2 regions of the Paenibacillus sp. FSL R7-0189 genome follow, and region 1 is predicted to be linked to the other one. Evidence: a T-box and tRNA genes for the amino acid it is inferred to sense, from the RefSeq annotation. Region 1 holds a T-box; the other holds one or more tRNA genes.
What was found. A T-box is a leader RNA that pairs with one kind of tRNA and senses whether it is charged. The one in region 1 lies ahead of argS (arginine--tRNA ligase), so its partner is inferred to be a tRNA-Arg.
Positions count from the first base shown of each region.

Region 2: it has a tRNA-Arg gene. The T-box ahead of argS (arginine--tRNA ligase) is inferred to sense a tRNA for this amino acid. The anticodon was not compared.

Region 1 is NZ_CP150223.1:3,730,396-3,733,818, forward strand. Features, by position in the region: gene MKY63_RS16185 (cellobiose phosphorylase) at 1-24, shown strand, start outside; gene argS (arginine--tRNA ligase) at 85-1,950, opposite strand; T-box leader at 1,991-2,209, opposite strand; gene MKY63_RS16195 (hypothetical protein) at 2,482-2,835, shown strand; gene MKY63_RS16200 (hypothetical protein) at 3,329-3,423, shown strand, end outside.
Region 2 is NZ_CP150223.1:2,237,421-2,240,843, reverse strand. Features, by position in the region: gene MKY63_RS09550 (GDSL-type esterase/lipase family protein) at 111-749, shown strand; gene clpP (ATP-dependent Clp endopeptidase proteolytic subunit ClpP) at 839-1,435, opposite strand; tRNA gene MKY63_RS09540 (tRNA-Arg) at 1,629-1,703, opposite strand; gene MKY63_RS09535 (sugar-binding domain-containing protein) at 1,972-3,024, shown strand; gene gap (type I glyceraldehyde-3-phosphate dehydrogenase) at 3,140-3,423, shown strand, end outside.

The DNA of each region.
Region 1 (3,423 bases):
AATGTGATAGAGATTTATAAGTAACATTATATATAGAAGGGCAATCTCCGCGTTAACGCGGAGATTGCCCTTTTTTTGTGTTTTTTACATTCGGCTCGGTGTCGGTAACCCAAGCACTTCGAGCACATCTCCCAAGATGTCCTTGAATCTTGAAGTGAGCCAGAGGCGGAATTCGATCGTGGCTGAATCGCCTTTTAGAATTAGACATACAGAATAGAAGTTGTTGAACAGGGTAGCTAGGGTATGGGCGTAAGTGCAGAGCGTATTTGGCGTTAACTCTATACTTGCTGAATGTAATATCTCCGGCCAGAGGCTTAGCTGTCTTAGCAGCGCAAGCTCTGCTTTTTCCAATTTGGAAGGGAACTGAAGCTGTGCGGCAGCTGTAAGGATTGGGATCGTAGCTTTACTCAAAACGCTTGTCGCACGCGCAAAAGTATACATCAGATAAACTCCGGTATTGCCGGATATTTCGGTAGCCTGTTTGAAATCAAACACGATTTCCGTTCCTAAATTAAACCGTAGCAGATAGTAGCGAATCGCAGCAGTGGCAATCATTCGGCTGGAGAGGCCGTCTTTATCGGAACGTGAGTGTTCGATGTTCTGTTCCATGAGTTCCACCAGATCGCTTACCTTAATCCCGATTCCCTGTCGTCCGGACATAGCATAAGAAGATTTGCCTTCTGAAATATCTATACCCAGCTCGGCAGCCGAGGCGGGACTAAGAGATACAACACCATAACTCACATGATGGAGTTTGTCTGCTTGCTCGTTATAACCTAGTGCCCCTAAGGCTTGCTTAACCATCTGTTGTGGATATTCCTGTCTGTAATCAATCACATTGATGACTCTGTCCGCCTGCCCATAAGACTCTTGGGTTCCAGTTAATCCTGTTGTCCATAAACCGGACGAGAATTCGCTATAGGAGAAATCTTTGGTTAAAAGACCAAATTTCCAGAGATGATAGGCAATATCTTTGGCTGTATACGTTAAAATCCCATTCGAACGCACCAGCACCTTATCGAGATGATGCTCCTCTGAATCCGCTCCAATGTTAGCCTCTGTTCCTTGCTTCAGCACCCAGCAGCCTGCGAGTTTACCTTCAGTCTCTTGTACAAAAACGGCTGTCTGCTTCAGTAGCTCAGCTGCGGCTGCCCAAAATCCCTCTTTTAAAATACTGCTCTCCCATACCAGCAAATCATAATAAATCCCAAAATGTTTCATTTCCTCTACATGCTCTCTAACGATACGTTCAGCTACAAGGTTGCCCAGCCAGGCTTCATTGCCGCCACCTTGTTCAAGGGAGTGCAGTATATCTGTGCGCTTGTGTGTCATCTCAGGGTTCAGCGCATATTCTTTGTTCACTTTGGCATAAAGATCCCAGCAAAAATCACCGAAACGTTGATGTTCCCCTTCTAAAGGTATATTTAATAATCCAACAACTGTATCCGCCAGCTGATTGCCGAGATCATCAATGTAGTTATGGACCTCTACGTTATACCCAGTTCTTTTCATAATTCTGACTAGAGTATCGCCAATACAGGCGTTTCTTAGATGACCTACATGAGCGGCTTTGTTGGGGTTGATAGAAGTGTGCTCGATGATGACTTTTTCCCCAGTGCTGGCAGGCAGTTCAAAGGAATGTTCAGCCCAGCTTTGCCAATTCATATACAAATTGATAAATCCGGGAGCAGCGACTTCAACTTTTTGCAATAGACCGGCGAAACGCCCTTTGAATTGAAGTTCTGCTTTCACTAATTCTGCTATGACCATTGGGGATTTACGTAGAGTTTTGGCTAGCTGCATAGCGATATTACATGAATAATCACCATGTTCTAGATTTGCTGGCTGTTCGATCAGAATGGCAATGTCCTCTGGATAGTCAGCTCCTAAAGTATTGAATACACGGTGTACACTGTGCTTGATTCCGTCTTTGATGATTTGATCTAACATGGTATACCCTCCTTTGAAAATACAAAAAAGCCCTCGTCTCAAAAGAGACGAGGGCTTTAGCGCTCGCGGTACCACTCTCGTTGCTGAACAAGTTGTTCAGCCACCTTACGGGATAACGGCCTTCAGCCGGGACTTCCTACTAAGGTTCAGAAGTCCATCTCACGGGTGCGCTTCATTAAAGGGATCTGTACCGGCTTACACTCTCCCGGCTCGCTGAGGACTAGATCTCGTTAACTACTCTCCCGCTCATCGATGCTTGAATAATTTTTATCAGTATAACTAATATTTCGAAAAAAGCAAGGGTGGTGGAGCTAATCCCAATTTCCTTGAGCATCTTGCAGGGATTTAGAAGTCTCAAAAACTATCAAATCATAGCTAAATCAATATAAAATTTTTGGGCATTCAAACAATCAAATGAAACCAATCATTAATACAATACAAGGGGAATTATTAACCTTTTCCCAATTTTAAATTTTGTATTTTTTTAATCTGAATTTTTGAAAAATACTTAATAAAGGAGGGAATAGCTCAATGGCAGTATTATCAACAGGACCCATTGCAAATGATCCTGTTAGTGGTGTCAGAACAATTAAAACGGTTATTATCAAAATTGTAAACCGTGATTCTATCAATTTTTCTTCTGTTCATATTCAAGGTTACAAATTAAACAGTCTCAGAACACTCTACGTACTAGAAGAAATATCTATTGCACCCAATGAAGTTATTACGAGAAATTTTGGAGCAGACTTTGATGCATATGAATTCGTGTTCACCACAGACGGTTTTGCTGAAATAAGCACTGAGATTTCAGTTTGGGGGAGAAACGAAAGTGGTGCAATTATCGATGTTCAACGAGTTGTTGCAGAGGAGCAGTCAGAAACATAAATTCAACATATATGCAGGGTAATAACCACATTCTTAATAGATAGTTGAAACATATTATAAAAAAGAGCAGTTTAACAAGAAATCTTGATTAACTGTATTTTCCAGAAAGGAGGGAGTGCCGTAATGGCAGTACTATCAACAGGACCTATTGCTAATGATCCGGTTAGTGGTGTTAGGTCCACTCAAACCGTGTTAATCAAACTGGATAATCGTGATCCTGTAAATTTTTCTAATGTTGTTATCGAGGGCTTTCATTTAAATGGTACCAGAATATTATATGTACAAGAATTAGTAACCATAGGTCCTAATGAAGTATTATCTAGAAGCTATTTCGCTAATTTCGATGCAATAGAGTTTGTCTTTACCATAAGTGGACCAGCTGAGAATGAAACACAAATTTCTGTATGGGGTAAAAATGCTGCTGGGGAATTCGTGCCTGCCCATCGATTAGTCTCTGATGAACTTTTAGGAACCGAGATCGCAGGCCCTCAGGGTGATACTGGACCGCAAGGAGACCAAGGACCTCAAGGGCCTCAAGGGGACCAAGGACCGCAAGGTGATCAAGGACCTCAAGGCGTACAAGGACCG
Region 2 (3,423 bases), 1.5 Mb from region 1:
TGGAAATGCTTCGTCTCCGCTAATGTCGGCACAAGACATCTCCCCCTTACCAGAGTTGTCTCTTGTTCATATGCTAAAGGGAGTAACTAGTTTATGAACGGGGGAGAGCTATGGGCTACCAATATACAGCAATTGGCGATTCCTTGACGACTGGATTTGGTGCTCTGCCAGGTAACGGTTTTGTTCCGGTGTACCGTAGAATGGCAGAAGGGAGACTGCGGACTACTGTAGCCTCTACGAATTTAGGCGTGAACGGAATGACTACTTCAGAGCTGGAGCAGCGGCTGCGCGGAAATTCCATGATGCGTGAGGCCGTTCGAGAAGCCGATATCATCACTGTGTCTATCGGTGGTAATGATTTGATTCACGCGGCCAAATCAGCAGCAAGACAGCAAGTCAACTTATCCGCAGAACTGCGCAGATCGCTTCAGGAATGCAAACAAAATTTCTCTGCAATTATGAATATCCTTATACAATTGAAGGCGAGGACGCGTAGACCTTTTATCATTAGAATTGTGGGATTATATAACCCCTATCCTCAGGTGGTTGGTGCGACAGAGTGGGTCAGGCAGTTTAATCAATACGCAGCACAGTACAGCAGCCGAGTATGTGGATTTGCTTCGATTTACAGTGAGTTCGCAGGAAATGAGAGAGGGCTGTTATCCATTGATCATTTGCATCCGAATGGCCGGGGTTATCGCGTAATTGCCGAGAAGCTGGATGCGCTAGGTTATGGCGGGCTGGCTTAATTGGATTTAGGTCTTCTATAAAATATAAAGAGGCTGTGCTCTAACCATAACGGATAGAGCACAGCCTCTTTATATTTTTACTTTATAGCTTACACACCGCTAGGCAATGTCTTCTCGATTACTTTATCTACGATACCGTATTCAGCCGCGTCTGCAGCAGTCATGAAGTAGTCGCGATCTGTATCCTTCTCAATACGTTCTAGAGGTTGACCCGTACGTTCTGCTAGAATACGGTTCAGCTTATCGCGCAATTTGAGGATGCGGCGGGCACGGATTTCAATGTCCGTTGCTTGACCTTGAGCACCACCCAGAGGCTGGTGGATCATGATCTCGCTGTTAGGCAGTGCGAAGCGTTTGCCTTTGGCGCCAGCGTTTAGCAGGAAAGCTCCCATGGAAGCTGCCATACCCACACAGATGGTGGAAACGTCTGGTTTAATGTACTGCATTGTATCAAAAATAGCCATACCTGCAGTAATGGAACCGCCTGGGCTATTCACGTAAAGGTGAATGTCCTTGTCAGGATCTTCGGCAGCCAAGAACAGCATTTGTGCGATGATAGAATTGGCTACCACGTCATTAACCTCCGTTCCAAGGAAAATGATGCGGTCCTTCAGCAGGCGGGAATAGATGTCATAAGCGCGCTCGCCGCGGTTGCTCTGTTCTACTACCATAGGAATATAACTCACGTGGAAAACCTCCTTGATATTGGTTCTTCAAATGTATTCATTTTTACTCTTGCCGTATTACCCACATGATAAACAAATTCAAACAAAAAGTCAAAGAAAGTCAAACTTATATTCAAAAAAAAGAGCCGACAAGCGGCTCTTTGGTTAAGTAGTAGTATAGGCACTACTAAATTATGTGCAAAAATGAAATTAATGGCGCGCCCGCCAAGAATCGAACTTGGATCTCAGGCTTCGGAGGCCTACGTCATATCCATTGGACCACGGGCGCAACAAAAATGATTATAATACAATTTTTACACAATTGCAATGTAATATTAATACTGGACAAGCGCTCTAGGGGCAGGCATCGGGCGCTATATCTTTTTCTGACCTTATTAATGTATAAGAAGACAAGTGCTTGAGAATTCTACTCTCGGAAGACTTGCGCTTCGAGCAATATTTGGTTAGAATATGGGTGGGACTTAAAAAGTTTACCCGGGACGTTTTGAGACCATGAACAAGGGAATAGAGGAAGACGAAGTTGCAGGAGTGAAAGTATGCGTAATTTATTAGATATCCAAAAGCAGCTTCTGCCTGATCTCATGGAAACCCTTAAGAGACGGTACACGATTCTTCATCAGATCATGCTGTCCGATATTATTGGGCGCAGAACGCTAGCCGCTTCGCTAGATATGACTGAGCGGGTACTGCGTGCCGAGACGGATCTTCTGAAATCGCAAGGGCTTATTGAGATCGAGAGTGTTGGCATGCGCATTAGCGCTGCTGGACGTAGACTGCTTGATTTGCTAGAGCCGGTTGTTAAGAGCCTATTTGGTCTGGATGAGCTGGAAGAGAAAATTCGAGCAACGTATGGTCTGGATAAAGTTATTGTAGTACCGGGTGATTGTGAGTCATCGCCGTTCACCAAACGAGAGCTTGGCCGGGCGGGTGCGAAAGCGCTGCTGAGTATACTTCGCGCAGATGATACAGTTGCCGTCACAGGTGGATCGACGCTTGCCGATATGGCTGATCAACTGACACCACCGTTGTCCCTTTCCTATAAGAACGCTTGGTTTGTTCCGGCGCGTGGAGGATTAGGAGAGAGTATGGAGATTCAAGCCAACACGATTGCCTCAACAATGGCAAAGCGGGTTGGAGCCAACTACCGGTTGTTGCATGTCCCTGATTTGCTTAGTGGGGATGCATACCAATCGCTGGCACTTGACTCTAATATTGGAGAGATTGTACAAACCATCCGCAGTTCGCGTATTATTGTACATGGGATTGGGGATGCCATTGAAATGACCCGCCGCCGCAAACTGGACGAGGCTACAGTCTCGGAAATCCAGGGTGAAGGAGCAGTGGCCGAATCTTTTGGCTATTATTTCAATGAAGAGGGTCAGGTTGTCCATACCATGCTTACGATGGGTCTACGTCTAGAAGATATTATTCGGACAGAGAAAGTCATCGGTATTGCAGGAGGCAAACCCAAGGCCAAAGCCATTCATGCCATGCTGCGTTTCGGGCAGGAGAATATTCTCGTCACGGACGAGGCTGCCGCAGTAGAAATAGGCAAGGAAATTGACAATCAACTACAGCTATCTTCGTAGTTTTTAGATTGCAGGCAATACAACATACTTCTTGCATCATACTTAACATTGTTGTCATGACAGACCTCACCGTCTGTTTTGAATAAATAAAACGAATTCTAGGAGGAACTATTCAATGAGTGTAAAAGTTGGAATTAACGGTTTTGGACGTATTGGACGCCTTGCTTTCCGCCGTATTCAAAATGTAGAAGGTATCGAAGTGGTAGCAATCAACGACTTGACTGACGCTAAGATGCTTGCTCATTTGCTTAAATATGATACAACTCAAGGTAAATTCCAAGGTGATGTTGAAGTGCATGATGGCTTCTTCAAAGTCAATGGTAAAGAAGTTAAGGTTCTTGCTAACCGCAACCCTGAAGAATTGCCATGGGGCGACCTAGGCGTTGATATCGTACTTGA